DNA from 3 places in the Bacillus sp. EA-CB0995 genome. Region 3 is predicted to be linked to each of the others. Evidence: riboswitches for the same ligand, from Rfam matches in the RefSeq annotation. Region 3 holds a riboswitch; each other region holds the start of a gene.
The links. A riboswitch is a leader RNA that binds a small molecule or an ion and turns the genes downstream of it on or off. The one in region 3 is predicted to bind S-adenosylmethionine.
Positions count from the first base shown of each region.

Region 1: linked by a shared signal. The riboswitch ahead of mtnW (2,3-diketo-5-methylthiopentyl-1-phosphate enolase) and the one ahead of metK (methionine adenosyltransferase) in region 3 are both predicted to bind S-adenosylmethionine.
Region 2: linked by a shared signal. The riboswitch ahead of ACEWFJ_RS17570 (YezD family protein) and the one ahead of metK (methionine adenosyltransferase) in region 3 are both predicted to bind S-adenosylmethionine.

Region 1 covers NZ_CP169269.1:1,592,008-1,602,626, reverse strand. The annotation lists partial or broken gene ACEWFJ_RS08470 (carbon-nitrogen family hydrolase) at 10-874, opposite strand; partial or broken gene ACEWFJ_RS08465 (aminotransferase class I/II-fold pyridoxal phosphate-dependent enzyme) at 889-2,078, shown strand; SAM riboswitch class I at 2,131-2,237, shown strand; partial or broken gene mtnW (2,3-diketo-5-methylthiopentyl-1-phosphate enolase) at 2,294-3,241, shown strand; gene ACEWFJ_RS08455 (RuBisCO large subunit C-terminal-like domain-containing protein) at 3,196-3,543, shown strand; gene ACEWFJ_RS08450 (2-hydroxy-3-keto-5-methylthiopentenyl-1-phosphate phosphatase) at 3,540-4,199, shown strand; gene ACEWFJ_RS08445 (methylthioribulose 1-phosphate dehydratase) at 4,196-4,834, shown strand; gene ACEWFJ_RS08440 (cupin domain-containing protein) at 4,812-5,324, shown strand; gene ACEWFJ_RS08435 (hypothetical protein) at 5,568-5,846, shown strand; gene ACEWFJ_RS08430 (DUF3909 family protein) at 5,875-6,207, opposite strand; gene ACEWFJ_RS08425 (NAD(P)-dependent oxidoreductase) at 6,212-7,102, opposite strand; partial or broken gene ACEWFJ_RS08420 (serine hydrolase domain-containing protein) at 7,107-8,206, opposite strand; gene ACEWFJ_RS08415 (sensor domain-containing diguanylate cyclase) at 8,267-9,601, opposite strand; gene ACEWFJ_RS08410 (nitroreductase family protein) at 9,945-10,562, shown strand.
Region 2 covers NZ_CP169269.1:3,395,641-3,406,259, reverse strand. The annotation lists gene ACEWFJ_RS17600 (IS200/IS605 family accessory protein TnpB-related protein) at 1-1,109, shown strand, start outside; gene ACEWFJ_RS17595 (DUF4256 domain-containing protein) at 1,268-1,849, shown strand; gene pssA (CDP-diacylglycerol--serine O-phosphatidyltransferase) at 2,141-2,842, opposite strand; partial or broken gene ACEWFJ_RS17585 (LTA synthase family protein) at 3,229-5,113, opposite strand; partial or broken gene ACEWFJ_RS17580 (DUF3888 domain-containing protein) at 5,305-5,699, shown strand; lysine riboswitch at 5,790-5,972, shown strand; gene lysA (diaminopimelate decarboxylase) at 6,154-7,470, shown strand; SAM riboswitch class I at 7,598-7,706, shown strand; gene ACEWFJ_RS17570 (YezD family protein) at 7,773-7,916, shown strand; gene ACEWFJ_RS17565 (phosphoadenylyl-sulfate reductase) at 8,008-8,712, shown strand; gene sat (sulfate adenylyltransferase) at 8,757-9,788, shown strand; gene ACEWFJ_RS17555 (hypothetical protein) at 9,797-9,892, shown strand; gene cysC (adenylyl-sulfate kinase) at 9,905-10,498, shown strand; gene ACEWFJ_RS17545 (nitrite/sulfite reductase) at 10,512-10,619, shown strand, end outside.
Region 3 covers NZ_CP169269.1:889,984-900,602, reverse strand. The annotation lists gene ACEWFJ_RS04825 (MogA/MoaB family molybdenum cofactor biosynthesis protein) at 1-370, opposite strand, end outside; gene ACEWFJ_RS04820 (hypothetical protein) at 532-714, shown strand; gene ACEWFJ_RS04815 (hypothetical protein) at 718-903, shown strand; gene metK (methionine adenosyltransferase) at 950-2,149, opposite strand; SAM riboswitch class I at 2,315-2,439, opposite strand; gene pckA (phosphoenolpyruvate carboxykinase (ATP)) at 2,659-4,245, shown strand; gene ACEWFJ_RS04800 (hypothetical protein) at 4,496-4,717, shown strand; gene ACEWFJ_RS04795 (DMT family transporter) at 4,741-5,646, opposite strand; gene ACEWFJ_RS04790 (iron-sulfur cluster biosynthesis family protein) at 5,822-6,145, opposite strand; gene ACEWFJ_RS04785 (Nif3-like dinuclear metal center hexameric protein) at 6,280-7,182, shown strand; partial or broken gene ACEWFJ_RS04780 (acyltransferase family protein) at 7,272-9,109, opposite strand; gene ACEWFJ_RS04775 (2-phosphosulfolactate phosphatase) at 9,384-10,181, opposite strand; gene ACEWFJ_RS04770 (phosphotransferase enzyme family protein) at 10,354-10,619, opposite strand, start outside.

The sequences.
Region 1 (10,619 bases), 700 kb from region 3:
AATACTTTTTCACATGTACAATTCTGGACGGCGATCAAAAAAAACAGGAATCCCTTTACGCACTTCAGAAATCTTCTTTTCATCTAATGTTCCATACAAAATCATTTCTGTTTCATCTGCCTCATTCACGACTTCTCCCCAAGGATCAATAATAAGCGAATGGCCTGCAAATACATTATTCAGATCACGCCCAGCACGATTGCAAGCCACAACATAACATTGATTTTCAATCGCCCTTGCTTGAAGTAATAACCGCCAATGCGCTAAGCGAACAAGTGGCCACTCGGCTACAACGAATAATACTGTTGCCCCCTGTGCAGCATGAACGCGTACCCACTCTGGAAAACGAATATCATAACAAATTGTTCCTGCACACGACGTATCATCTAATATAAAGTGACCCGTTTTATTTCCAGCAATTAAATATTTATGCTCATCCATCAGTTGAAACAAGTGCACTTTACTATATTCAGCCACAATTTTCCCGCTTCGATTACTAATATACATTGTATTTGTAACACCTTTCTCTGTCTGCTTAGCAATCGATCCTCCAACAATATTCACACAATTTTGCTTACCCCACTTTGATAATAATTGTTTCGTGTATTTCCCATCTGGGTCAGCAATTTCAGGAAGACGTTCCAAATCATACCCTGTTGTCCATAACTCTGGTAATACAATAACGTCTGGCTTTTCCTTCATCGCTTCGTTTATTTTTTTCGGCATGTTCTATATTTTTTTCTACATTCCCAAAAGTAATATCCATTTGAATACAAGCAATTTTCATTGATTTCTCCCTACTCCCTTTTATTTTTTCTTTACAAAAAGTTGGAAAGATTATATTATTTGTCACTAGAATTGTAACAACTTTCAAAAGAGGTGGAAAGTATGAAACGTTTTCAATCTTCTGAGTCATTAACATCATTACCAACACAATTTTTTGCTTCGCTCGTCACAAAAGTCAACAAAGCCGTGCAAGCTGGTCATGATATTATTAACTTAGGACAAGGAAATCCAGATCAGCCAACGCCAGCGCATATCGTAGCAGCGCTACAGCGTGCAGCAGAACAACCAATTCATCATAAATATCCGCCATTTCGCGGGCATGAAAGCTTAAAAGAAGCTGTCGCTACGTTTTATGAGCGTGAATACGATGTACAGTTAAATCCCAAAACCGAAGTAGCTGTTTTATTTGGTGGAAAAGCTGGATTAGTTGAATTACCGCTTTGTTTTACAAATCCAGGCGATACAATTCTCGTTCCTGATCCTGGCTATCCAGATTATTTATCAGGTGTTGCCTTAGCGAAAGCAAAACTTGCAACAATGCCATTATTAGCAGAAAATCATTTTTTACCTGATTATACAAAGATTGATTCCCAAACTGCTGAACAAGCAAAATTAATGTTTTTAAACTATCCGAACAATCCAACAGGAGCCATTGCAACAACAAAATTCTTCGAGAAAACTATATCGTTTGCAAACAAACATGACATTTTAGTTTGTCATGATTTCGCGTATGGTGCCATTGGCTTTGATGCTAAAAAGCCAATTAGTTTCTTACAAGTTGATGGAGCAAAAGATGTTGGCATTGAAATTTATACATTATCAAAAACATATAATATGGCAGGGTGGCGCATTGCGTTTGCTGTTGGGAATGAAAGTGTCATTGAAGCAATCAACTTATTACAGGATCATATGTATGTCAGTATTTTTGGTGCCGTGCAAGAAGCTGCTCGCCAAGCGTTATTAAGTCCGCAAACTTGCGTAGATGAACTAGTTGAACGCTATGAATCTCGAAGAAATGCTTTGATTACTACCTGTCATTCTATCGGTTGGAATGTGGTTGCACCAAAAGGATCTTTTTTGCATGGCTGCCTGTTCCAGATGGGTATACTTCAGAACAATTTGCTGATGTATTATTAGAGCAAGCTCATGTTGCCGTTGCACCAGGTGTCGGCTTTGGTACACATGGGGAAGGTTACATTCGCGTTGGTTTATTACATACAGAAGAACGACTTCGCGAAGCGGTCCATAGAATTGATCAATTAAAAATTTTCAAAAAATCATTGACAACATAAAAATTCTCTGTCAGAATTCAGTTATCAAAAAAATTAAAACATTTCCGAATACTTCTTATCAAGAGCAGGTGGAGGGACGAGCCCGATGAAACCCGGCAACCGACCTATTTTATATAGGCACGGTGCTAATTCTCGCAGCATTAAGCTGACAGATAAGGAGCTGGTTGTAAAAACCTCTCCTTAGCTGAGAGGTTTTTTTATTCAACTAGGAGGTTATGAAAATGAGCGGAATAACAGCGACATATTTAATTCATGATGATTCTCAAAATTTAATTCAAAAGGCAGAGCAAATCGCCCTCGGCTTAACAGTTGGTTCATGGACACACTTACCCCAATTACTACAAGAACAATTAAAACAACATAAAGGCTCAGTCATTAGCGTAGAAGAATTAGAAGATAATGAAAAAATAAATATATACCTTGATAAAAAAGTAAAACGCGGTCTTATTAAAATTCATTATCCATCTGCTAACTTTAGTACCGACTTACCAGCGATTTTTACAACTGTTTTCGGAAAGCTATCACTGGATGGAGAAATTAAATTAATTGATTTGACATTTTCTGATGATATAAAAAAATGTTTTCCAGGTCCTAAATTTGGTATCGATGGAATACGAAACACCTTGAATGCTCACGATCGCCCTCTTCTCATGAGTATTTTTAAAGGAATGATTGGCCGTAATATCGGTTATTTAAAAACACAGCTTCGCGACCAAGCAAGCGGTGGTGTAGACATTGTAAAAGATGATGAAATTTTATTTGATAATCCGTTAACACCACTTTCTGAACGTATTCGAGCCGGAAAAGAAGTATTGCAGTCCGTATACGAAACATATGGTCATAAGACGTTATATGCTGTTAATTTATCTGGACGGACTTATGATTTAAAAGAAAAAGCAAAACAAGCAGTTGCAGCCGGAGCTGATGTATTACTCTTCAATGTATTTGCTTATGGACTTGATGTTTTACAAGCATTAGCTGAAGACGATGATATTTCTATCCCAATCATGGCACATCCAGCAATAAGCGGTTCTTACATAGCATCTGAATTATACGGATTTTCCTCATCCTTATTACTTGGTAAGTTACTTCGCTATGCAGGTGCAGATTTCTCACTATTTCCATCACCTTATGGAACTGTCGCTTTAAAAAAGAAGAGGCACTTTATTTATCAAAAGCGCTTACAGATGAAAACGAACCATTTAAACGCAGCTTTCCAGTTCCATCTGCTGGGATTCATCCAGGACTTGTTCCTCTTCTTATTCGTGATTTTGGTGGACAATGTGTCATTAATGCTGGTGGGGGTATTCACGGGCACCCTTCTGGCGCACAGGGAGGCGGAAAAGCGTTTCGATCTGCCATCGATGCAACGCTAACAAACATGCCTCTTCATGAGGTTAATGATCCTAATTTACAATCCGCCTTGCGTTTATGGGGCAATCCTTCTGGAGAGGTGAAGGCATGAGTATTCAAATTTTTTGCGATTTCGATGGCACAATTACAAATAACGATAATATTGTTGCCATTATGGAAAAGTTTGCACCACCAGAAGCGGAAACAATTAAACAAAAAATTTTATCACAAGAACTTTCTATTCAAGAAGGTGTTGGAAAACTTTTTTCTCTATTACCTACAAGTTTACAAAATGAGATTACAACTTTCATAAAAAAGACTGCTGTCATTCGTTCTGGTTTTGAAGAATTCGTACAGTTTGTCCAAACAAAGAACATCTCACTTCATATTATATCAGGAGGAATGGACTTTTTCGTTTATCCTCTTCTTGAAGAACTTATAGATTCTAATCAAATTTACTGTAATGCAACTGATTTTTCGGGTAAAACAGTTCAAGTAAACTGGCCATATCCATGTGATGAGCATTGCGAAAATGAATGTGGTCTTTGTAAATCAACACTTATTCGCAATTTAAGTTCACAAAATGATTTTAAAATCATAATTGGTGATTCTATTACAGATTTACAAGCAGCAAAGCTTGCTGACAAGGTATTTGCTCGTGACTTTCTTATTACAAAATGTAAAGAACATCACATTTCTTATACACCGTTTGAAACATTTCACGATATACAAAGCGAAGTGAAGCAATTGTTGGAGGTGATAAAGTGAAACAACTATTTCGTCAATGGCAAGAACTGAGTGAACTGAAAAAAGAATTAACCGACCGGAACTGGTTTCCAGCAACAAGTGGAAATATTTCAATAAAAGTGAGTGACAATCCACTTACCTTTCTCATTACAGCAAGCGGAAGAGATAAAACAAAAACAACACCAGATGACTTTCTGTTAGTTGATCAAAATGGTAATCCTGTTTTAGAAACAGATTTACGTCCTTCTGCAGAAACATTGTTGCACACTCACATTTATAATCATACAAACGCTGCATGCGTCTTGCACGTTCATACAACCGATAACAATGTCATTACAAATGTACACGAAAAAGAAGTTGTGTTCTGTAATCAAGAAATTATTAAAGCACTCAATATTTGGGAAGAAGGAGCTTCTATTCGTATTCCAATCATTGAAAATTACGCTCATATTCCAACGTTAGGTGAGCAATTCCGCAATCATATTCGCGAAGATGCAGGAGCTATTTTAATTCGCAATCATGGTATTACAGTATGGGGAAAAGATAGCTTTGATACAAAAAAGAGATTAGAAGCATACGAGTTTCTATTCCAATTTCATATTAAACTATTATCAATTAAAGGAGGCATTCAACATGGTGCAAATTCGTATTCATGAAGTTAACACTCATATTGAAAAAGAAATAGAAGTACAACAGTTTTTACAAGATGAAGATGTTTTGTATGAGAAATGGGATATTACAAAACTTCCTGTTCATTTACAAGAAAACTATGCATTAACTAATGAAAATAAGAAAGAAATTTTAGAAGTATTCGCAGAAGAAATTGCTGATGTTTCTAAGCGCCGCGGCTATCAAGCGAGCGATGTCATCTCACTTTCTCATGCAACACCGAATCTAGATGAATTGTTAGTAAACTTTAAACAAGAGCACCATCATATTGATGATGAGGTTCGCTTTATTGTTAGCGGACATGGCATTTTTGCCATTCAAGGAAAAGACGGTCGTTTCTTTGATATTGAACTTGAACCAGGCGATTTAATTTCGGTTCCTGAAAACACGAGACATTACTTTACACTTCAAGATGATCGTCAAGTTGTCGCAATTCGTATTTTTGTGACAACTGAAGGTTGGGTTCCTATTTACTAAGGTAGTACGTTGAATAAAAGGAATGGATTCCCCTTTTTCTTCCTTTTATTCACTCTACATATATACATCCTCCTATAGACAGGTTTATCTCTATTCAGGAGATAAACCTGCATTTTTTGTTGAATAATTTTTTACAATTTTATGAACATTTTGTGAACTTTTTCTGAATATTCTGTTTAAAATGTGTTATAATACAAATAATAGAAAAAACAAGTGGAATTGTAAAAAGGAGGAAGGGAATATATGGAGTTAATTTTAGCCATTCTTTTCGGTGTCGTTTGCGGGTCTATACCTGCTGTTGTGGGAGCTATTATGGAGGAATTAGAAGTTGGTATGATTGGTTTTGTCGCATCTTCTGTAAGCGCTTTATTCTTTGGTTTATATGGTGCAATTCCTGTTTGTTTACTGTTTGCACTATATATATTACGTCATTCTCGCACAAAACGATTTACTCGAACTAGAATGGGTGAAGTCATTCCCTTTCCAATTGAAAAAGCACGCCGAGCAACAGGTCTTTCCTAAATAAAAAAGTCCTCATATGAGGACTTTTTTATTTATTTTCTTCTAAAAATTGAAATAGCTCCTGTAAATGAAGTGCATCCTCTCCATAACTAACCGAAACATAAAATTTCCCGTCTACTTCTGCATTCATATATAAATCAATGAGATCACGTTCGTACTTTAACGCTAAATAAAATTCCATCTCTTCTAGCATTTCTTTCGTTGTTCGAATGACATAACGACTTGTTTCATCTCTACCATATTCAAATACCGGTTCAAAACTATACTTCTTTTTAAACGCAGCCAGTTGCTTATCATTAATATAAATTGTTTCTGCGCGCTGTACCGTATCAATGATATTATCAAATTTCTCTAAACCCATACACTCACTCCTTTATGTATCGTTTATATAATGCCTGTGTTCCGCTATTTTCTTCACCGTCTTGCATCAATTGTTCATATAATTCTCGCGCAAGAGCTAAGCCAGGCGCAGATAACCCAAGTTGTTCTGCTTCTGCTAACGCAATTTTCATATCCTTAATAAAATGTTTCACGTAAAATCCTGGTTCAAAATCACCTTGTAACATGCGCGGTGCTAAATTACTTAATGACCAGCTACCTGCTGCACCAGTAGAAATACTTTGTAACACTTTTTCTGGATGTAAACCTGCCTTTTTTGCATAAGCAAGTGCTTCACATACACCAAGCATATTAGATGCAATCGCAATTTGGTTGCACATTTTTGTATGTTGGCCACTACCTGCATTTCCTTGCAATATAATGTTTTTACCTAACAATTCAAATAACGGCAAGCATGCTTCATATACTTCTTCATCCCCACCGATCATAATCGCAAGGCTTCCTTCTTTTGCTCCGATATCTCCGCCCGATACGGGGGCATCTAATACATGAATTCCCTTGTTCTTCCCTTCTTCATAAATACGTTTCGCAAGAGTTGGTGTTGATGTTGTAAAGTCAATTGTAATCGTCCCTCGTTCTGCATGAGTAAGAATCCCCTCTGCACCAAAGTATACTTCTTCCACATCATGTGGATAACCAACCATAGTCATTACAACATCTACTGTTCTTGCAATTTCCTTAGGAGAATCACACCAGTACGCACCTTCTTCAATCAAAGCTGCTGTTTTTTCTTTTGTACGATTATATACATAAACAGTATAACCAGCTTTTAATAAATGACGCACCATACTTTTTCCCATAACACCTGTACCAACAAAACCAATAGAAGCTGGTGGCAATATCTGCTTCTGCTTCATCTTCTCATCCCCTTTTCTCTAATAAATCACTCACAAGTTTACGAAATTCATTATTAAACTCATCATCAATTCCATTTTGCACATTTGAGAATTCAATTACAAATAATTGTTTATCCCAATTAAAATTGTTAAATGTATTCCATCCCGAAAGTACACCATGATTATGATAATAATCTGGATATATATATAAGCTAAATGCATATTTTTTTCTGAAGATGGTGTTAGCATTAATTTTAAGCTTTCAGCAGAGATAAGCTTCCCTGTCATAATTGCTTCATCTAACTTTTTCATATCATGCACCGTTGTATACATCTCTCCGCATCCATATAACCAATTCATTGCTAATTTAGGCGCTAGCACAAGTTCATTCTCTTTCTTTTTATATCCTTTTGAAAAATTCACATCTCCTGCTGGTGTCTCTCCCATACCTGACTCTGTCATTCCCGCGGGAATAAAGATATGATCTGTAACGTATTGTGCTACAGATTGTCCCGAGTTTTTTTCTAGAATATAAGCTAGCAACATATAATTATAATCTGAATATAACCAGCCACTTCCAGGTTGAAAAGCAGTTGACTGTTGTCCAATCCATGTCACTAAATTAAGACGGGATGCCGCATTGACTTTCCCTTTTCCATGATCAGGGAGTCCCGATGTATGCGTTAATAAATGGTACAACGTAATATTTTTATTAGCAGGAAAAGAAGGAATATATTTATTCACGTTATCCTGTATATTTATTTTTCCTTGTTCTTGCAACTGTAGAATCGACACCGCAATTGTCGTTTTTGTAATAGAACCAATTCGATATTTTGTTTGCGGCGTATTTTCAATTTGTTTTTGTACATCCGCATAGCCATACCCTTTATCTAATATTGTACGGCCTTGATACGAAACGAGAACCGAGCCATTAAATTGTTTATCTTTTAAATATTGTTCTAGTTTTTGTGCAACAGCCGTATAATCAATTTCTTTTTCTCTTTCTTTTATTGTATCAGTAGAGGGTATTGTTTTTATTGACTTTGCTTCTTTTTTAGCAGGTACTTTAAAAAAGAAATAGCTCCCAACTAATATAATAGAAAGAAAAAAATAATTGCACTCCATAACGTCTTCATTTCTAAAAATCCTCCATCGCATCTTAAATAATTGTTCCTCCCTTCACCATTATCCGACAATAAAAAAAATCGCAACAATTTGTTGCGAAAATATGTTACATTTTTTTCTATATAAGCATACTTGATTTTTCCCCTTGTTCTTCGCTTCATATAATGCAACATCCGCTCGATGCATCAATATTTCTTTCGTAATTCCATTTTCGTATGCAGAAACACCAAAGCTTGCTGTGATATTTGAAATTCCAGAAAATTTTTTTGTTTCGATAAAAAATCGAAGCGATTCCGCAATTTGAAATGCTTCTTTTTCTGTTGTATGAGACAAAAAAATAATAAATTCTTCTTCGCTCCACCGTGCAAAAACATGATGCGGCTGTAATTTTGCTGTCACAAGTTCCGCTAGTTGTACCAATGCTAAATCTCCAAAATCATGACCATATGTGTCATTTACTTTTTTGAAATCATCAAGATCAAATAAAATCAGAGCAAATGATTGGCTCATTCGTATAGCAGTTTCCCAGCCTTGTGAAAATAGTCTTTGAAACTTCAACCGATTATAAATATTTGTTAAGGAATCAATTGTTGCTAAGCGCTCTTGTTCTTTATACTCTTCTTCTAACTCTGTAATATCTGTACATGTAACGATGAATCTCGTTACATCATCCGGCAAAGGAGCAATACGTAACAAAAACACAGTTGCTTCTTCAGCCTCATTATACATTTTGATTTTTCTTGATTTCATTAAGCAATCATCAATCCACATTGTATCATTTTCTGCAATATAATACCCATTCTCCTCTGCAAAATGTTCAGCAAATGTCATGTGATGCTCATGATATGACATGAGATCTTCATATCCGAAGAAACGTAAAAAATTTGTATTGCAATCTATAATTTCATCATCTTCTACAATAAACAACAAATCATTCTGAAAATCAAATATCATTTGAAGTAGTTCTTGTTGTAATATAACTTGTTTTAACAATGACAATTCATACAAACTCTTTTGCACTTCAGAAAGTATAGATTGTGGCGTAATTGGAGGTAACACAATGTTTCGTACCCCAAGTTTAATAAGGTCAACAAGTTGAGATGTAACTTGTTCACTCCATACAATGATAAAAGAAATATCTGAAGTAAATAATTCTTTTACAAATTCAACTTGAGAAGAATGAGAAATGTATATAATTACGATTTGTGGTTGAACTTTTTCAAACAATATTTTCCCGTCCTTAAAACTATGTGCCAAAAACAAGCACTTTGGCTTTAATGTTGCAACTGTATGTTGTTGATTATGACCTTCTTCAATATACAATACATTCACATCGAGATCTTGTAATACATTTTGAAAAACTGTATGTTCCAATAAAAAATGCAGAATGTTCACCACTAGGTTTTCACTCACTTCATTTATCCCATTCTTACAAGCTTAAGAATCCCTTACGATAGAGTTCATCACTTATAAGAACTTGATTTGTTCAACAAACCATCACATGGCAGTTTCACGTTACATAAACCTTTTGAAGCCCTGTATCATCTTTTTATTGTATGACAACAATAAGTGAGACGTTTGTGCGAATATCTTCTTTTATTCATATCTTTTTTAAAACACTTGACAATAGAACTGCATATATTATATCCTTTTACAGTATCCACTTACAAAATGTAAGTTAAGAACATTTTTATATTCAACTCATTTACAAATAGAAACAAAGCTTGGAGGAATTATGATGACACAGCAAGATTTCTTTACTGTTTTATACGAACGTACATCTAATCGTGCTTTCAACCCTGAAAAAGAGATTTCAAAAGAGGAACTATATGATATTTTAAAAGCTGCTGGCCAAGCACCATCAGCATGGAATTTACAACACTGGAAATTCCTTGTATTCCAAGGAGAAGATGTACAACGCCGCTTACATCCAATTGCATATAATCAACAACAAATTCTTGATGCATCTGCAGTTGTCGCTATATTAGGTGACTTAGAAGCATATAAAAATGTTGATGCTGTATACGGTCCACTTGTAGAACAAGGACTTATGCAAGAAGAAGCAAAAAATCGTTTGGGACAAAATATTGAAGGTGCATATCAACGTGAACAATACCCACGTGATGCTGCATTCTCTAATGCATCTTTAGCAGCAATGCAACTTATGCTTGCAGCAAAAGCAACTGGTTGGGACACATGTGCAATTGGAGGTTTTAACCCGCAAGCATTAATGGAAGAGTTTAACGTGTCTTCTCGCTACCTTCCAATTATGTTAATTACAATTGGGGAATCTACATTAGAAGGTCACCCAGCACCACGCATGAGCGTAGAACAAGTAGCAGAATGGGCAAAATAAAATGAAACCTCCACTAATGGAGGTTTTTTCATTCCTCACTAATGGAAAGCTTTCACC
Region 2 (10,619 bases), 2.0 Mb from region 3:
CTGTTGTATTTGGGAGTAAAAAACGATTCAAAGCACAACATACTGTAGATACGTATGTTCAAAATCATACACTTTGGGTTCAGGATTTTGAACAGGCTCGTTACAGTCAAATGTTGATTTCAGGTCGAAAAGACGCGAAATCAGGAAACTTTGTATTTACATACAATACAGAATCACAATCTTTACACTTTACAACACCAAACGGTGTTGTAGTTGAAATTCCGAACCTTGCATTTCCGTATGGACAAGAACAAGTGAATGCAGCTGTTCAAAATCAATGGAATTGCAAAGATAAAAAGAATGTAGGAAAACCAATCAGTTGGGCAATTGAAGACCACGGAGATTACTACATTTTTAAATGTTTAATAGATATTGAAGAGAACCAAAATAAAAACTTCAGCAAATCCGATGGTGTCATTGGAGTAGACTGTAATTTTGACCACTTTGCTTGGTCAAACATCAATAAACAAGGACAACTCATAAAAACGGGTGTATTATCTTTTGATATTTTAGGTAAAACATCAGAACAAATTACTAAAATTATGGAAGCAGAAGCCATTGCATTGGTTGATATTGCTGTAAAAGCAAACAAACCGATTGTTGTAGAAAAATTAAACACAACAAAAGCAAAGGTTAAGAACCCTTATGGTAATAAAAAAGCAAACATGATGATAAGCATGTTTGCTTACAAAAAGATGATTTCAGCTATTCAAAGCCGTGCTGAGAAGATGGGTGTAGCAGTATTTGAGATAAATCCAGCGTACACTTCTCAAATTGGTAAAATCAAATATATGAAACGTTTTAGTATCAGCATTCACCAAACAGCTTCTTATGTCATTGCTAGAAGAGCAATGGGATTTAAAGAAAAACTTCCACCAATTTTGTATTCACTACTACCGGAGAAGATGGTAGGTCTGCATCATTGGGCGCAATGGAAGTGGCTGTCTGGCATCCTGTCTGATTTGCGTGCTCACACATTCTATCAGATGGAGCTTTCGAACCATAACAAGATTCGTTCTGTGAACGAACTTTTTCCTCCAGGGGCTCTTACAGACTTGGAAGTAAAAGGTTTGTCTAAGTTTGAAAGCAGAAAAACTATACCTTGTTGAATGGGTATGGTCTACTAAGCATTTTGTCTTAGTTGTCCCTTTTGGGAATCCCCTTCCTCAAAAGTCCGTTAGGATTTTAGGTGGGGATAGTTCAATATAAAACAAATAGATAGTTATACTTAAACCATTATGAGTAAAAACAATAAGGGGGAACTAACATGACAAAGAGAAATAAAATCAGTGATAAAAAGGAGTTGTCACAAGAACAAAGTGAAGAATTACTCAGAGTATTGAAAGCCCGTTTTGAGAAAAACATGAACCGCCATAAAGGTCTTGAATGGGCTAAAGTCCAAGTAAAGCTGGATGCAAATACTGAAAAACTGTGGTCGCTCAATGAAATGGAAAGAACTGGCGGTGAACCGGATGTTGTTGGTTATGATAAAAAGAAGGACGAATACATTTTTTGTGATTGTTCAGCGGAAAGTCCTAAAGGCCGCAGAAGTGTTTGTTACGACCGTGAAGCGCTAGAGTCAAGAGAAAAACATAAACCTGAAAATAACGCTATTGATATGGCAACTTTTATGGGCATAGAACTTTTGACTGAAGAACAATATCGAGCGTTGCAGAAACTTGAAAATTTTGATATGAAAACGTCGAGCTGGGTGCAAACACCCACTGATATTAGAGAACTCGGCGGTGCACTTTTTTGCGATCGTCGCTTCGGTCACGTCTTCGTGTATCACAATGGAGCAGAATCCTACTATGCTGCCAGGGGTTTTCGTGGCTCGCTAATGGTCTAAATTTTGCACAGACAGCTAAATTTGAGAACAGATCACCTAGGGAAAAGTTTTAATTTCATTCTTCAACTATCGGGCGCGATTATGAAACAAAAAGTAAAAGGGATGATACATATTAGTCATGTATAATATGTATCACCCCTTATTTTTTATGACTTTTTACGATTTAAGTCTTGAAAATTTTTATAACAACTTTATTATTTGTGTACAGCCCGCCCAATCGAATCGGGCTCTTACAGCTGTTAATGCGGATAAAAAAGAATCCTTCCTTATGATAGGAAGGATTCTTTTTTACTATTTGTTTGCTCGCTTCTTTTGTGCCGGTCGTTGTCTAAGAAATTGTGACAGCATAAACAAAATATAGAGTGGAATAGCAATGAATAGAAAAATTGAAATATTACCAAAGCTCGTTTTATACATCGTATAAATAATCCCAATTAAAAAGAGTGTTACGATAATACTATATTTTGGAATGGGTACATCTTTCATGCTTGGAATACGAATACGACTAACCATAAGAAATGCAAATGCCACGAATACTGTAATAAGTACTATTTTGGGAATCACATGTGAAAATAACGTTAAGAAGGCAACGATACCGCCTGCAGCTGTAATTGGTACACCAGTAAAGTATTTCATTGATGTTGATGATGGTGTGACATTGAAGCGAGCTAATCTGTATGCTCCAAATAGAGGGAAAAGTCCTGCTATGTATAATCCGATAATACCGTAATTAGAGAAGGATGTGTAATACATCAATACAGCGGGTGCAGCACCAAATGTAACTACGTCTGCTAATGAATCAAGTTCTTTTCCGAGTTGTGAATCGACACGAAGTAAGCGTGCGATTCTCCCATCAAGGCTATCTAGCATCATTCCGATTAAAACTAAAATTGCCGCTGATTTGTAGTATCCTAATGAAGCGTAGCCGATGGATAGAAATCCACTATATAAATTTCCGAGCGTAAATAAGTTTGGAATGGCTGCTCTGTACAAAATCTGATCCCTTGCTTTCTTTTATAGATTCTTGATTAGTTTATGAAAGTTTATCCTTTTTATCATAACATAAATTTCCTGTGCTAGTATGAAAAAATTCTTCGTTTTGAGAAAGATTTCATCGGATTTTCATTTGTTGTAAAACCGGAAGTATTAATCAAGGAAATCCATTATGTTGTTGGAATGAATAAAGTATATAATACAACCTGCTTTTTGGAGAAATAAAGGACATATTACGTTAAAAATAAACCCCGAATTGTCACAATTCGAGGTTAGTTCGTTATTCTGTATCAATAGGAAGTAAGACCTACAACCACATCAATATTTAGAGAAAACAAAGAAACTAGGTGGAGGATGGAAAACCCCTATCTGATTAAAATTTCACCTTATTCAAATTTCGTTATCATCGTACCAGTCTTATATTTATTATGCGGGTCAAATCGTAACAAATCACCGTAAATGAGTTTATCAGAGTAATTCAATTCTGTTTTTGCCTTTTCGATATATGGTTGACAAATGTTAATATCAGCTGGCTCACCAGTTTTTTTGTTATAGCATACATTTTTTGTATACATATAATCATTTGTTACGAAACTACCGTCACGCATAACCACAAGTGGTTCATCGTTTGTTTCAAATAAATCTGTGCCAAATTCAATAGAGTTGTTTGTTTTCACACCGAGTAAATGAAGAAGCGTCGGTTTTACATCAATTTGTCCAGAAACTTTTGAAATGATTTTTCCTTTCTGACCAGGAATATGTATGATAAGCGGTACCCTTTGCAGCTGCATCATATCAAAAGGAGTAAGTGTTTCTTTTCCAACAAATTGTGCCATAGCAGCATTATGATTTTCAGAAATACCATAATGATCTCCGTAGATAATGATAATAGAATTGTCATATAAGCTTTCTTTTTTAATTGTTCAATAAAATGTTTTAGTGCTTCATCTGTATAACGTACAGTTGGAAAATAACGATTTACAACGCCGCTTTCTGAATTGTATTCATCAATGGATTGATCCTCCGGTTGTAGCAAAAAAGGAAAATGATTTGTTAATGTAATGAATTTCGTATAGAACGGCTGTGGTAAAGATTTTAATTTTGAAATAGATTGTTCAAAGAATTCTTTATCTTTTAATCCCCAACCAACAGACATTTGTTCTGTACCTGTATAGTCTTGTAAATTAAAATAACGATCATATCCGAGTGCAGGATACATCAAATCACGATTCCAAAATGTTTTATCATTTGAATGAAATACAGCAGAGTAATATCCATATTTTTTGAGTTGTTCTGGTGTGGCTGTATATTCATTATTAGCATGTGTAAAGAAAACAGAGCCACGATCAAGCGGGTATAAGGAGTTTTCAATAATAAACTCGGCATCCGATGTTTTCCCTTGTCCAGTTTGATGATAAAAGTTATCGAAATAATAGCTGTCTTTAATGAAGTCATTTAAAAATGGTGTAATTTCTTTTCCATTTATTTTTTGATTGATGACAAAACTTTGTGTGGACTCCATTGAAATTAAAATAACATTTTTACCTTTTGCCACGCCGAACAATTCTTTGTTTTCTTGTCTATCCTTTGTTTTTACGTAGTTATCAATTTCAGAAAAGCTATCTCCGCTTGCAAAAACACGCTGAGCAGAAGATTTCGATTGCAGTGCAATATCATAAACATGATAAGTATACAAACCAAGATTTTTCACAACCGTTTGGCGATCAAATGAATGTGAAAAAAGTTGTGGTTTATAAATAACTGAAACAACCATTTGCAAAGCTAATGCTGCTGTTACACCGCTAAAAAATGTTCGTTTCTCTTGCCGAGATAGAGGAGTAGTATCACAAAAATTAGGGAATTTACGAGATAAAATGGCTAAAATAATTACATCAGCAAATAAAAGAAGTGTTTTATATGTAAATAGTTCTTTAATACTTGTCCCTAAATCAGCCATATTATTTGTTTGAAATAATACAGGGAATGTTACAAAATCATTGTAAAATCCGTAAAACATAGCATTGCCAAATAAAATAAAGGATAGCACGATACTAATACTGATAATGATTCGGTTTCGATGTTTTGTTGCTAATAAAGCGAAACCGAAAAAAATAATAATGAAGCTAATGGATTAAAGAACAACATAATTTGTTCGAAAGCGTTATCAATTTTCATATCAAAAGCTAATTTGTATACAATATATGTTTTGATCCACAATAAGACGACAGCCACGAGAGCAAATCGTACTTTTGGAAACAAACGTTGTATCATAACGGGCTCCTCCTACTACCTACAAGTAACCGCCTCTTTTATGTATATGACAGGCTACATATTTATATGTTTTTTACTATGTGTACTATTATATAAAAACATAGTGAAATTGTGGATGATTTTCTAACAATTGGATAGAAAAAGAAGAGAAGGATAAAATAAAAGCATTGATTGATAGATGGAGGAGTACTATGAAGAAAATATGTTGTTTTATATTAAGTTGTTTCATTTTACTTGGAAATCCAGCTTCTTTCTCTGCTGAGCATGAGCCATTATTACTAGAAGATGCACTTTATTCCGTGCTGTTTCCGAGAATAAATGAAGCAATTCAAAAACATTATGGAAAACAAAAGCCGTATGAGTGCCCTAAAATTGTTAGTATGAAAAAATGTACAGCGGTACATATTTGTTTCGGACATCTATCGAAATGATTAAATATGAGCCAGGAACAGGTGGGAGAAAGCTTCCGCCATTTGAAAAAGTAACGATTACGTTTGAAAATGATAGTGGTGAATGGACTGCGAAAAATATAGATGTAAAGCGCTTACCAGATGATACGAAAATTAATTGCCGTAAACCGATTTGAAAAAAGTGTTTGACAAATAAATTAGTCATTTGATATTGTTAATAGCAACAAAAAGATGCTTGAAAATTAAATAGACTTACCTCATCTACACTCGAAGGTAGAGGCCGCGGTAATCAAAAGTAAACTATGGGAAATAAAGTGGTATTCATGATCATAGGTTGAAAGGGGTTATCGCCGAAATATATGAATGACCACTTCATTCATATATTGGGACTGCATTGAATAAATGTAGTACTGTCATAAGTATTTTGCTTATGGAGAGCTATTAGGAGATGTTTGATGCGGTTTCTTATTTGAGAAAATAACAATACGTTTATTTTTTCGACATAAATTCTTCTAATAAGAAACGCGTGTGAACATTGTTCCGCGCGTTTTTTGTTTATCTAAATTAGGAATAATAGTAATAAATAAGAAATGTAATAGAGGGTTTTGCGAAAACAAGGGAGGAATTCACATGTATTTACACGGCACAAGCCGCATTAATGAACAAGGACACTTAGAAATTGGAGGATGCGATGCTACTGAACTTACAAGAGCATATGGGACACCACTTTATGTTTACGATGAAGCAGCAATTCGAGAGAAATGTCGTGCATTTCATCGTGCTTTTAGGGAAAGTGGGTTCTCTTATCAAGTAGCATATGCAAGCAAAGCGTTCTTGTGCATGGAAATGTGCAGGTTAGCTGCCGAAGAAAATATGTCACTAGATGTTGTGTCTAGCGGAGAACTATATACGGCGTTGCAAGCGAGATTTCCAGCAGAGCGCATCCATTTTCATGGTAATAATAAAACAGAAGAAGAAATAAGAATGGCATTAGAAGCTAATATTGGCTGCTTTGTTGTAGATAATTTTTTTGAACTAGAGGTATTGCATGATTTAGCGAAAGAATACGGGCAAGTTGTGAATATCTTGCTGCGTGTGACGCCGGGAGTAGAAGCGCATACACATGAATATATTACAACAGGTCAAGATGATTCTAAGTTTGGTTTCGGTATTTCAACAGGGCATGCATCACAAGCGGTAAAAAGTGCATTAGAAAAATCAAACTATCGTGTATTAGGAATTCATTCTCATATCGGATCGCAAATTTTTGAGACGGCAGGATTTATTCGTGCAATTGAAGTGCTTCGCAACTTCTTGGAAACAGTGAGAAAAGAAATGAACTATGTAGCCCCAGTATTAAATGTAGGAGGCGGTTTTGGAATTCGCTATACGGAAGGGGACACACCTCTTGCTCTTGGTGAATATGTGAAAGCTGTGACGGATGCGGTACGTGAGCAGTTTACAGTATGCGAATACCCCCTTCCAGAAATTTGGGTAGAACCAGGCCGTAGTATTGTTGGAGATGCAGGAACAACGTTGTATACAGTTGGAGCGATTAAAGATATTCCGGGTATCCGTAAATATGTATCGGTTGATGGAGGTATGACAGATAATCTTCGTCCAGCACTTTATGGAGCTCGTTATGAAGCATTGCTAGCAAATCGTGCGAATGAATCTGCCGAAGAGGTTGTTTCAATTGCGGGAAAATGTTGTGAAAGTGGGGATATGCTCATTTGGGATGTAGAGCTTCCAAAAGTTGTTTCTTGTGATCTCTTAGCTATTTCTTGTACAGGGGCATATGGTTATTCGATGGCAAATAATTATAACCGTATTCGTCGCCCAGCAGTTGTGTTTGCAAAAAACGGAAAATCACAAGTTGTTGTGGAGAGAGAATCGTATGAAAATATTATTGAGAACGATCGCATACGTGTAAAGGAACTTGTGTGACTGCGTCCTTACTTAGCTGAAGTGGGAGTTGTTTAGGTGAACAACTCCTTCTTTGTCAAAAAAACATAAAATTTATCGGAAAACTAGGATTGAAAAAAATCAGAATTGTGATAAAATACAAATATAATTCTTATCAAGAGTGGCGGAGGGAACTGGCCCGAAGAAGCCCGGCAACCTACTTTATAGGAGTAAGGTGCTACTTCCAGCAAAATGGTATCCATTTTGGAAGATAAGGTAGATACGTTACCGGAACAGTCTTTTCGAAATGGGAAAGATTTTTTTATGAAAAAGGGGGGCTGTTCGTGGGAGTGCGCGGACAATTTGAAGAAGTAGCAAGTCAGATTCAATCTATGCTTACTGATATGAAATATGGTTCTATTACAATTGTTGTGCAAGATGGTAAAGTGATTCAGCTTGAAAAAAGTGAAAAAGTACGCTTAAAATAAGCACGCTGACTAGAAAAACTAGAGGCGGCCCTAATCTATTTCTATAGGTTAAGGCCGCCTTTTTATATGGGTGTTATGAGGGGGGACAACGATGTTAACGTACGAAACGTGGCAAGATAATTTTGTTTCATTTCAGGAAGATGATGAAACGAAAGGCGCTTTGGCAGCAGTACGCTGGGCGTATGAACATTATGAGGACGATATTGTTTATGCATGCAGCTTTGGGATAGAAGGAATGGTTTTATTGCACGTGATTAACCAAGTAAATCCATCTGCAAAGATTGTATTTTTAGATACAAATGTTCATTTTCAAGAAACATATGACTTGATCAAAAAAGTCAGGGAACGATTTCCTAAGTTGAATATTATTGAAAAGCAGCCGGCACTTACACTTGAGGAACAAGCAAAAGAGTATGGTGAGAAATTATGGGAACATAATCCAAACCTTTGTTGTCAATTAAGGAAAATTAAGCCGTTAGAAGAAGCGCTAACAGGTAGGAAGGCATGGATATCAGGCTTAAGAAGAGAACAGTCTGAAACGCGAAAACATACGCAGTTTGTCAATCGAGATCATCGCTTTCAATCTGTTAAAATTTGTCCGCTTATTCATTGGACTTGGAAAGAAGTATGGCGCTATGTATACAAGCATAATTTGCCGTACAACCCACTCCATGATATTGGGTATCCGAGCATCGGATGTGAAACATGTACCGTGCAGGTACAAGAGGGTGGAGATTCGCGAGATGGGCGCTGGGCCGGGAAGTTGAAAACAGAATGTGGTCTTCATTATCAATGAAGACTACTATTCGTTAATACTTGATATAGAAGGAGAAAAAGAAAATGAGTGATACAAAAATATTAGTCAATCGAATTGATGAAACATATGAAACAGCACATATCGTAAAAGAAATTGAGTTAGATGGAATCGCATTAAGTGATTTAGAACTCATTGCGATCGGTGGATATAGCCCACTTACTGGCTTTTTAGGAAAGAACGATTATGTGTCAGTAGTAGAAACAATGCGATTAGCAGATGGAGATGTATGGAGCATTCCAATTACATTACCTATAACAGAAGAAAAAGCGAAGGAATTAAAAGTGGGGGAAGAAGTTCGGCTTGTAAAAGAAGGTGTAACTTACGGTGTGATTCAAGTTCAAGAGATTTATGCGCCTGATAAAGAAAAGGAGGCGTTACTTGTCTATAAAACGGTAGAAGAAGCACATCCGGGTGTTAAAAAATTATACGATCGTCCGGATATATACGTGGGAGGACCAATTACGCTTGTGAAACGGATTGAAAAAGAAAAATTTTCCACTTATCATTTAGATCCAAATGAAACACGAGCAGAGTTTGCGCGGCGTAATTGGAAAACAATCGTTGGTTTTCAAACAAGAAATCCAGTTCATCGCGCGCATGAATATATTCAAAAAGTAGCGCTTGAAATTGTTGACGGCCTGTTTTTAAACCCGCTTGTTGGAGAAACGAAATCAGATGACATTCCAGCTGATGTTCGAATGGAAAGTTACGAAGTACTTCTAGAAAACTACTATCCAAAAGATCGTGTCTTTTTAGCAGTATTTCCAGCAGCGATGCGATATGCTGGGCCGCGTGAAGCGATTTTTCATGCACTTGTAAGAAGAAACTTTGGGTGTACGCATTTTATTGTCGGCCGTGATCACGCTGGTGTTGGAAATTATTATGGCACGTATGAAGCGCAGGAAATTTTTACGAACTTTACAATAGAAGAATTAGGAATTACACCTCTTTTTTTGAACATAGTTTTTATTGTGCGAAATGTGAGGGAATGGCATCAACGAAAACATGTCCGCACGAAAAGGAAGATCATGTCATTTTATCAGGTACAAAGGTAAGAGAGCTCTTGCGAAATGGAGAACTGCCACCAAGTACATTTAGCCGTAAAGAAGTCGTAGAAGTCTTAATTCGTGGTTTGCAAAAAGAAGTTGTGACAAAGTAAGGAGAGAAAAAGATGGGAACAAATATTACTTGGCATACGGCATCTGTTTCAAAGGAAGAACGCCGAAAGCAAAACAAAAATCATAGCTTTGTTCTTTGGTTTACAGGGTTGTCAGCTTCTGGTAAATCAACGGTGGCAAATGCAGTAGCTCGCAAGTTATTTGATAAGAATATTGGTAATTATGTGTTAGACGGAGATAATATTCGTCACAGTTTAAATAAAGATTTAGGATTTTCAGAAGAGGATCGTACAGAAAATATTCGTCGCATTGGTGAAGTAGCGAAATTATTTGTTGATAACGGAACGATTGTATTAACAGCATTTATTTCACCGTTTCGAGAAGATCGTCAGCAAGTGCGTGACATATTAGAACAAGGTGAGTTTGTAGAAGTATTCGTAAAGTGTCCAATTGAAGAATGTGAAAAACGTGATCCGAAAGGACTTTATAAAAAAGCAAGAAGCGGGGATATTAAGCAATTTACGGGAATTGATTCTCCTTATGAGGAGCCGATTCAAGCTGAAGTTATTGTGGAAACGCATCGCTATTCTATCGAACAGTGTGCGGAGCAAATTATTGCTTATTTGCAAGAAAGAAGCTTTATCTAGGAGGAGATACATGATGGGTTATGAAAAAGTATGGGCAAATAATGAAAAGCTAAATGCAACAGAAAAAAGGAAATTAGAAAAAGATGGTTTAGAAATTTTTAAAAATATTCCGTATTATGCT
Region 3 (10,619 bases):
ACATCGCCGCGCTTCCGATATCTTCTAAATAACTAATCATCCGAAATAGTTCTCCAAAGCCTACAATTTCTTTATCAAGCAACGCTTCCACTGCTTCAATTGTGACATCACGTTTTGTAATTCCTGTACCGCCGTTTGTTAACACAACATCTACATCTTCTTGCTGGCAGCCTGCTAACACAGCTTGCTGAATACTTTCTTTATCGTCTTTTACAATTTCATAAGCCGTTACTTGATGATTTGCTTCTATTAATAACTCTTTTAATAACTGTCCGCTTTTATCTGTTTCTTCTGTACGTGTATCCGAAATCGTTATGATTTTACAACGAACCTGTGCCGGTGCTTGTTTTTTATGTTCTGTGACGCTCATTGTCATTCGCTCCTTCTTCTGAACTATCTAAATTTTATCATATATGATGCAGCAACAAAAAAATGTGCGGCATGTCACACATTTTTATAGAAAAAATATCTCACTTCCGAATTCTTCCTTATAATAGAAATATAGGGATTTTCAAAAGGGAGGAATTTCATATGGATACAATGCGAAAATTAACGACACTATTTATCTTACTTTTCGTCGCTTCCATTAGCGCCGGCATGGCACTAAAAGACGCTGTACCTTACGCAGTCATTGGCGGTTTTGGATGTGCAACAATCTTTTTACTTTGCAGTGCATACTGCTTCGGAAAATCCCGTTCACAGAGGGGGCAATAATTGATGTTCGGTAAAAAATCAGCTATGTGTACATCATGCGGAAAGGAAATTGCGGTACACGAACGTTCTTGGATTTACATGCAATATCCGCCAAGCGGCATAACAAATATTCAAAAGTATATTGAACTAGGCGGAGAAGTGTATTGTACTTCCTGCGTTGGGAAGTTAGAAAAACAGGAAAGTAATTAAATAAAAAAAGCCTTGCACGTGTGTGCAAAGCTTTTTTCTTCCTATATTATAGACCAGCTTGCTCTTTTAAAGCTTCAGCTTTGTCTGTACGCTCCCAAGAAAGATCTACATCAGTACGTCCGAAGTGGCCGTATGCTGCTGTTTGTTTGTAAATTGGGCGACGTAAGTCTAGCATTTTGATGATACCAGCTGGGCGAAGATCGAAGTTGCTGCGGATTAGTTCTACTAATACTTCTTCAGATACTTTTCCAGTGCCGAATGTATCAACAGAGATAGATACTGGTTTCGCTACGCCGATTGCGTATGCAAGTTGTACTTCTGCTTTGTCAGCAAGACCTGCTGCTACGATGTTTTTCGCAACGTAACGAGCTGCGTATGCTGCAGAGCGGTCAACTTTTGTTGCATCCTTACCAGAGAATGCACCGCCGCCGTGACGAGCGTATCCACCGTAAGTATCTACGATAATTTTACGACCTGTTAAGCCAGCATCCCCTTGTGGTCCACCGATAACGAAGCGGCCAGTTGGGTTAATGAAGAATTTTGTTTCTTCATCGATTAACTCAGCTGGTACAACTGGTTTAATTACAAATTCTTTTAAGTTGCGATCGATTTGTTCCCAAGTAATCTCTGGGTGATGTTGCGTAGAAATTACAATTGTATCAACGCGAACTGGCTTACCGTTTTCATCGTACTCAACTGTTACTTGTGTTTTACCGTCTGGACGTAAGTATGGTAATGTATCATCTTTACGAACTTCTGTTAAACGACGAGCTAATTTATGAGCAAGAGAGATTGGAAGCGGCATTAATTCTTTTGTTTCATTACATGCGAAACCAAACATTAAACCTTGGTCGCCTGCACCGATTGCTTCGATCTCTTCGTCAGTCATTTGACCTTCGCGTGCTTCTAACGCTTTGTCAACACCCATTGCGATGTCAGCAGACTGCTCATCGATAGATGTTAAAACTGCACAAGTTTCTGAATCGAAACCGTATTTTGCACGAGTATAACCAATTCCTTTAATTGTTTCACGAACGATTTTTGGAATATCTACATAAGTAGAAGTCGTAATTTCTCCTGCTACCAATACTAAACCAGTTGTTACTGTTGTTTCACAAGCTACACGTGCGTTTGCATCTTTTGCTAAGATTGCATCTAAAATTGAATCAGAAATTTGGTCACTAATTTTATCTGGATGTCCTTCAGTTACAGACTCAGATGTGAACAGATGACGTTTTTTTGTCATGTGGTAAACCTCCCGACAGTAAATGTATATATTGTACGGAACTCATCCTTAATTTGCCACAAACTGCGACATTCATGTATTCTCCCACAAGCGCAAAATAAAAACCTTTCCTATATATAGAGGAAAGGTTGTATTCGCTACTTGCATACTGCTTTTTGCCCTTCGCTCTTATCGCTCGAGACATTACATCTCGCACAGGTTTAAGCACCTATTCACTTGAACTTGTCGTACATACAAGTGAGGTTGCCGGGCTTCATCGGGCCTGTCCCTCCGCCAGCTCGGGATAAGAGAGTATCCGTCCTCAACTATACTAAAGAAATGCTTTTCATTTGTCAATCCATATACACATATTCCTATAAGTTTTTAACGACAGAAATTTATGGAAAAAAATAATATAATAACACAAACAAAAATAAATAAATAGTATACATTATTTATATGATTGTGTTATACTCTTAATGGGGATTACGAGAATATTTATAAATTAAACAAAGGATGGTATATAAAATATGAGTACTGTGAATGTCCAAATTGGATTACATGAGTTATTAAACGGAAGCAATGCACAGGTTCAATTGAGCGTTCCACAATTAACGGAAAAAGTATTAATGAGAAATGAAGGACGATTAACTTCTACTGGCGCTGTTTCTGTTTCAACAGGAAAATATACAGGACGTTCTCCGAAAGATAAATTTATTGTAGACGAAGCATCTGTTACGGACAAAATCGCTTGGGGTTCGGTAAACCAACCGATTTCTGAAGAGCATTTTAATAAATTATATACAAAAGTATTAGAATACTTAAAAGAAAAAGAAGAACTATTCGTATTTAAAGGATTTGCAGGAGCAGACCGCAACTACCGTCTTCCTCTTCAAGTTATTAATGAATATGCATGGCATAACTTATTCGCACATCAATTATTCATTCGCCCAACTGAGGAAGAATTAAAAAATCATGATTCACAGTTCACAATTGTATCTGCACCAAACTTTAAAGCAGATCCAGAAGTTGACGGCACGAACTCAGAAACATTTATTATCGTTTCATTTGAAAAGCGTATCGTGTTAATCGGCGGTACAGAGTACGCTGGTGAAATGAAAAAATCAATCTTCTCTATCATGAACTACTTACTTCCAGAACAAGATATTTTTTCTATGCACTGCTCTGCAAACGTAGGTGAAGAAGGCGATGTCGCTTTATTCTTCGGTTTATCTGGAACAGGTAAAACAACATTATCTGCTGATCCAAACCGCAAATTAATTGGTGATGACGAGCATGGTTGGTCTGATAACGGTGTATTCAATATTGAAGGCGGTTGCTATGCAAAATGTGTGAACTTATCTCGCGAGAAAGAGCCACAAATCTTTGATGCGATTAAATTCGGCTCTGTTTTAGAAAACGTTGTGCTTGATGATCATACACGCATTGCAAATTATGATGACACTGCATTAACAGAAAATACACGTGCAGCTTATCCAATTGATGCAATTGATAACATCGTATTACCTAGCGTTGCAGGTCATCCAAATACAATCATTTTCTTAACTGCTGATGCATTTGGCGTATTGCCTCCAATCAGCAAATTAACGAAAGAGCAAGCTATGTACCATTTCTTAAGTGGTTACACGAGTAAACTGGCAGGAACTGAGCGCGGTATTACTTCACCGCAAGCAACATTCTCAACATGCTTCGGTTCTCCATTCTTACCGCTTGATGCATCTCGCTATGCAGAAATGCTTGGAGAAAAAGTCGAGAAGCACGATGCTAAAGTATTCTTAGTGAACACTGGCTGGACTGGCGGCGAATACGGCGTTGGAAAACGTATGAACTTAGGTCATACACGCGCAATGGTGCAAGCTGCATTAAACGGCGAGTTAGATAGCGCTGAAACAGCGAAACATGATATCTTTGGTCTTGAAGTACCACTTCATGTTCCTGGTGTACCTGATGAAGTATTAATGCCAGAACAAACATGGACTGATAAAGAAGCTTACAAAGCAAAAGCAACTGAGCTTGCGAATAAGTTCAAAGAAAACTTCAAGAAATTTGATAACGTTTCTGAAACAATTGTAAAACTTGGCGGTCCAATCGCTTAAACCCGACTTTACTTTGAAATATCCTAAATCATGTGAATAAGTATGTTGTTATTGCAAGAAAACAAGTACTCACCGACAAAGCCCACGTTTTCTTGTGATAGCACATGCTTACATATAAAAGAGGCCTACGATTCATTTCGTAAGCCTCTTTCCTATTTGCAAACATTTTTGACGATTTCTAAAAAATCAGCTATCAACCTTACAAAATATGGATATAATATATAAGTACACGGTAAAGGAGGGACTTCCATTGCTCTTCTTTTTAATCGCTCTTATTCATTTTGTTATCCCAGCTCTTGTTGGCTTAACATTATATTGGTACACACCTAAGCATAGTATTTTTTATGCGGTCCTCAGCGTTCTTCTCACAGGTATGATTCTTATTAGCTTTTTCCGCTTACCTTTCCTCAACTGGATTCCATTTATTACAGCTATTTTGTATCTTATTTTCTTACCTAAAATAAAAAAATAAGAAAGCAGATTTGATCTGCTTTCTTATTTTGATATATTTTCTTTTACGAGTAATGTTTGATTAGCTTTTTTAGATTTTACAAGCCACAAACCAACAAAAATAACAATTCCACCTATCATTTGTTGTAAAGATAGCTGCTCTCTCGCCCATATTGCCGCAAATAAAACTGCTACAAACGGTGTAACGTACATATACACCATCGTATGAGATGCACCAATTTTTTGAATCCCAACGTACCACATGACAAGACCAAATACAGTAACGAAGAAAATCGAATATAATAACGAAAACCATGTACTGCCGTGCTGAATCTCAAAAGGCAGCTGAACAATTCGCCAACCGCTTACTAATACAAGTGGCGCTGCACCAATCGCTGCCGCCCAGGCCGTTACGCGCAGGGCTGAATATTTCTTCATAAGCGGCCCTGCTAAGACAGGATATAATCCCCAGCAAATCGAAGCAATGAGTCCAATTGCATTGCCATAAAAAGATTGCACAAGTGAACGGCCTGCAAGTAATACAAGTGCTGCTCCTATACACGCAATGACCGATCCAATGAGTTTACGTGATGAAAGCTGTTCTTCTTTCAAGAATACAGCAAACATCGTTGTAAAAATGGGAGAAATCGAAATTAATAGTGACGCATTAGTTGCAGACGTATGTTGAATCGTCTCCATGAACAGCGTTTGATACAGCGTAATCCCCACCATACTAACGAAAGTAAGCCTGACAACATCTTTCCATGCAATATAAAGCGATTTTTCTATGTAAAACGCCAACAATAATAAAAGTGGTGCAGCAGTAACCATGCGCATTGCTGTAAATTGGATTGCTGTTAATTCTACAAGACCGTATTTTCCGATTGTATAATTGATTCCCCATATGATAACAACACAGAAAAGCAGTAATTCAATTCCCCATCTTTTCATACATTTCCCCCACTATATCTAATCCTTTACCTCATTAAATTTCAAGAGACATGTTAAAATTCCTTCTTTCCTTCACCTATCTTCTTTGTCTTCCCTAAATCTTAACGTATACAAGCAGCAAAATAAAAAAGAAGAAAGCAAGTTTAATCCGCTTTCTTCTTTTTTATTTTATTCATTACACCCGAACATGCAGTTTCATATTCGGATTATAATATTGACTTGGGCTTTTTAATTGAAAGTTTCCTCCTGATTCCTGAAAATCAACAATCAAGTTATCATCCATAAAAACGAGCTTCGTTCGATCTGCAATAAACTGAAATTTGTTTGATGAAATCTCTACATCGCGCTCATCTTTTTCAGATACAGCAACTAAGTCAATAATCCCACTCATCACACAGCCGCATCCTTCGTTATCATAAAATAATTTTATATATTTTGCCTCACTTGGAATCATTTCTTTTATTTTTGCATATGCCGCTTCTGTCACTGTAACATTCATTGTTTTTCCTCCTACATATATAACGATTATCCTATTGTAGCATTCTTTTTCATAAACTGATCTGATTTGTATATACAGAAAATTCATTCAAATATATAATAAAATTCATATATTTTCCAAAGGAGGAGTTCATCATGCCAACACTCCAAGACATACAACATAAATTAGATACTTTATTTGCAGTTCATAAGCATGGAATAGACCCTGGATTTAGTCGTTTTATTCCAGCTGTTTACGATCCTATTTCGTTTCCATGGCAAGATTTCTTTGAAAATGATTTTGTTACATATTTTAACGGGCTCATGCTAAAAGGAGAAGATACTGTTCGTAACGTATTTCTAGCTGTCTTTCCAACAAATGAGGTGCTAGATAGATTTCTTGATGAAGGAAAAGCTGGAGATTTATTATTTATGCACCATCCTCTTGTCATGGAATGCGGAGACCCGCAAGGCTTACCAGGGCGCGGATTCGTTCCTATTCCAGAACATTATTTACGGGCCATAAAAGAAAAAGGATTATCCGTGTACACATGTCATGTGCCAATGGATCGTCACAAAGCATATGGTACAAATATCGCTATCGCCAAAGCACTGCATGCGTCAGTCATTGAAAGCTTTGCTGAAGACGACGGGTTGATTTGTGAAATTGCCCCAATACATACAAATGCATTAATCGAAAAAGCAAAAAGTATTTTTGATATTCCGTATGTGGACTTTGAAGGACAAGAACGTTCTCATATTTCGAAAATCGCCATCGTCGCAGGATGCGGTGATAAAGTAAGTATGATGCAAGAAGCAGAGGAAAAAGGCGCACAAGCTTATATTACTGGAGAGGTGCATTGTCATATTGATAATGAATATGGCAAAAAGAAATATGCCATCATGAAAGAGTATATCCCGCATACAAATATGTCACTTATTGGGGTCTCTCATTCTGCGTCTGAGTTTTTAGTGAAAAAGACGCTAATGTATGATTGGTTTTCGCAAAACTTTCATGTAAATGTTGTGTTACTGCCGCAGGAAAAATGGTGGTATTAATACAAAAAGCGCTATTCTTTCTGTAAAAAAGAATAGCGCTTTTTCCTACTCATCCAAAAACCACTTTAAAGTCAAAACGAGTGTTTTACCTACTTAATCTCCTTCACTACAAGTGAAGCGTATGCCTCTGCCCCTGTTTTCGTCAAATGGACTCCATCTGGTTCAAAATATTCCTGCTTCCCAGCACTTGCTGAATACCAATCGACTAGTGTGACATTTGAGAAATTCTTCGCTGCTTCTTTTAATCTCTCATTCACCAATGATTCCCATGGACGCGGCACTCTTGTATTAATTAATATAACTTTACGTTCATTACCTATCGATTGAATCAATGATGTGATTTGCTCAGTAGTAAATGCTCCATTTGTACCTAATCCGATAATTACATACTCTCCTAAATTACCCTCTTTTTTCATTTTATCTACCGTGGCGGTTGCTTCAGACATTTGTCTTCCAATCTTCGCATCGATCTTAATATTAGGAAAAGTATTTTTCAAATATGGAGATATGTCAATCATAATTGAATCTCCAATGGCTGTAACTGTTGGAGGTTCTTTAGGCTTCTCAGAAACCGTTCCTTTTTCTTCTTTATTTTGAGCTGGTTTATCAGCCTGTTCTTTTTGTTCTGTTTGTTCTTTTGGTTTTGTTTGCTCTTTTGGTTTCGTTTGTTCTTTTTGTTCTGTTTGTACTGCTTCTATACTAGCTTTTTTAGAATCCGCTTTTGCTTGGCTCCCTGTTAATAAACCGAAACCAGCTGTCACAGAAACCAATAGTGCAAATGCTAAAGCTAGCTTACCACTTAACGCTAAGTTTCTTATGCTTAAGTTATGTAAACGAATATTCTTCAATGCACCTTGACGAATTGGATTTTCGATAAATTTCCATGAAAGCTGCGCTATAAACAGAATAAGAAAAAGTTGAAAAATGGCCCTCGTAAACTGAAATTCTCCAGTACTCACTTGCGGACTTGTCAATGTGATAATCGGATAATGCCAGAGATATATCCCATAGGATCGGACACCCATCCATCGTAAAGGCCTAAACCTTAAAAATACACTAATTCGGCTAGCTGGATGAGCAAGATTCGCTACTAATAATGCCGTAACAACCGAGAAAAGGAACATTCCTCCTCGGTATAGGAATGGATCATATTGATTCGTCTTCCAAAACATAAAGAGAATCACAATAAGAGCAATTCCTCCAATTACATCAAGAGCAAGACGAGCTGACGGGATAATTTTATTAGCAAGCCTACTGCTCGGCCAAATTAAAGCGAGTGCTGCACCAATCAATAAGGAAAACGCTCTTGTATCGGTACCATAATAAACCCTACTTGGATCAGCGCCCGGTACATATATCATTGCCATTGCGACAGCTGAAGCAATCGCTCCGAGGAAAATAAGTAACGTTATACGTGACTGTTTTTTTATATAGGAAAATCCTAGACTAATTATGAGCGGCCAAACCACATAGAACTGTTCCTCAACAGCTAATGACCAAAAATGATTCAGTGGAGCAAGTTGGCCAAAACTATCAAAATATGATACTTTGTGAAATATATACCACCAGTTACTAACATAGAATAAAGCTGCTAATGAATCTCCCCACATCTTTCCAAGTAAAGAACTATGAAAAATTGTAATCCATGCTAGAATTATAACAAGCATGACAAGCATTCCTGGAAGCAATCTCCTTGCCCTACGCAACCAGAAATTTTTCAAATCAATCCTCTTTTTTCCTTCCATTCAATAACAAGAAGATCGGTAATTAAATAACCAGAAAGTACAAAAAATACAGTAACGCCTAGGAATCCTCCAGGTAGCCACTTAGGATTGAGATGATACAAAATAACACCTAGTATGGCTAGGCCTCTTAGACTTTCTAATCCAACCATATAACGACGATCTTTCTTTAATGGTTCAGGCATTCACAGTCACCTCCCATGTCTCTCCAAGAATTCTATCAATTCTATACTATAACCCGAATATAAACCCATCTATATTTTACGTAATACTACATTTTAAAATGTATCATCAATCATGTAAAGGTTCAACTGAGATACGTGTAATGTGGTTCCGGCACAAGAAATCTACCGAACTTAGACATATTGATTCTATCAAATTAAAAAGGATAATTTTTAGAAAATGCTAGTTTATATAACAAATTCCCTTTATCACACACCTATCTTCCTCACTTCTCTCTCAATCTTGAGGTGGGGTGTTACTGCCCAAAAATAGCGGGATAAAATTCACAAACCGGCCATTCTGTAAAAATGGTACTACTTGCAGTAGATTTAGAGATGCACTATGTGTTACGTCCTCCGCGAATCCACGTTCACGTAACTCTCGGCCACTCCCACAATCCCAAATAAACTCATTAAGATTGGACTTTGCATTTTGAAAAGCACCCATACATAACTGTGCTTCAACTGACTTACTTCCTTGTAAATTTTCTATAATTGCACCTGCTCCTAAATAATCTTCTATTGCTGGTCTCAGCTCATTTTCATCTTCCTTTGGATCTTCCCAATGTTCTCCGCAAGGGACAACCGTAATATTTGCACCAGTTTGTTTTTGGAGGAGATTCGCAGCTTCCGCAACAGCTGAAGCATTCAGTAAACAGCCAATGAAAAGAGCAGGAACTTTCGAAGCAATCCATGTACAAGACGCACCGTTTAATGAACATAAAACAAACCTCTTCCCTTGGTCAGCATCGTTAAATGTTACCGGGGATAAAGAATGCTTACCCATTTCCGCTGCTTCTGCCCTGCTTAACATAAGCTCTGCACCTAATTGCTGTGCATACGCTTTTGCTTTTTCATTTAACGACGGCGGATATGGAAAGATCTCAGCCCCTACATGTAAAGCTGTGACTACTGTCGAAGAAAAACTAAGAACATCTACAATAATCGTAATATCTCCTCGCTTCGCTGCCTCCCTAGCGCCGCGCCGTCCCCACTCTATGCGACATTGAAATGAAGATTGATCAAAGACTGACATATAGTGTCCCCCATCCATTATTATTACTTTCACTCTCATGTTAGCTGCATACTATAAAAAGAAATAGACTATTTTTCAGAATTTTGATAACATATCGAATGAGGTCTGTATAAAAAAAGCGATGTAACAGCTTACACCTTCAGTGAGCTATTACATCGCTTTTTTTATCTCTTTACACAAAACTTAAAAAATCCACATCTGTATACGGAACTCCCTGTTCAATCCGATATCGCAAATTTTTTAATGTGTAAGCCTGCCATTCTTCTAACTTGTCAAAGTCCCATACTTCATGAAACAGCGTAAACAAAAAGACTTCCCGCAGTTTAAGAAAAAGCGGAATTTGCTTTAATATTTCTTTATTCATCGTATGTTCTTTATTATATCCTTCTATAAAATACCTCATAAATTCTTTGGGGAAGGATACATGTTCCGGCCTTA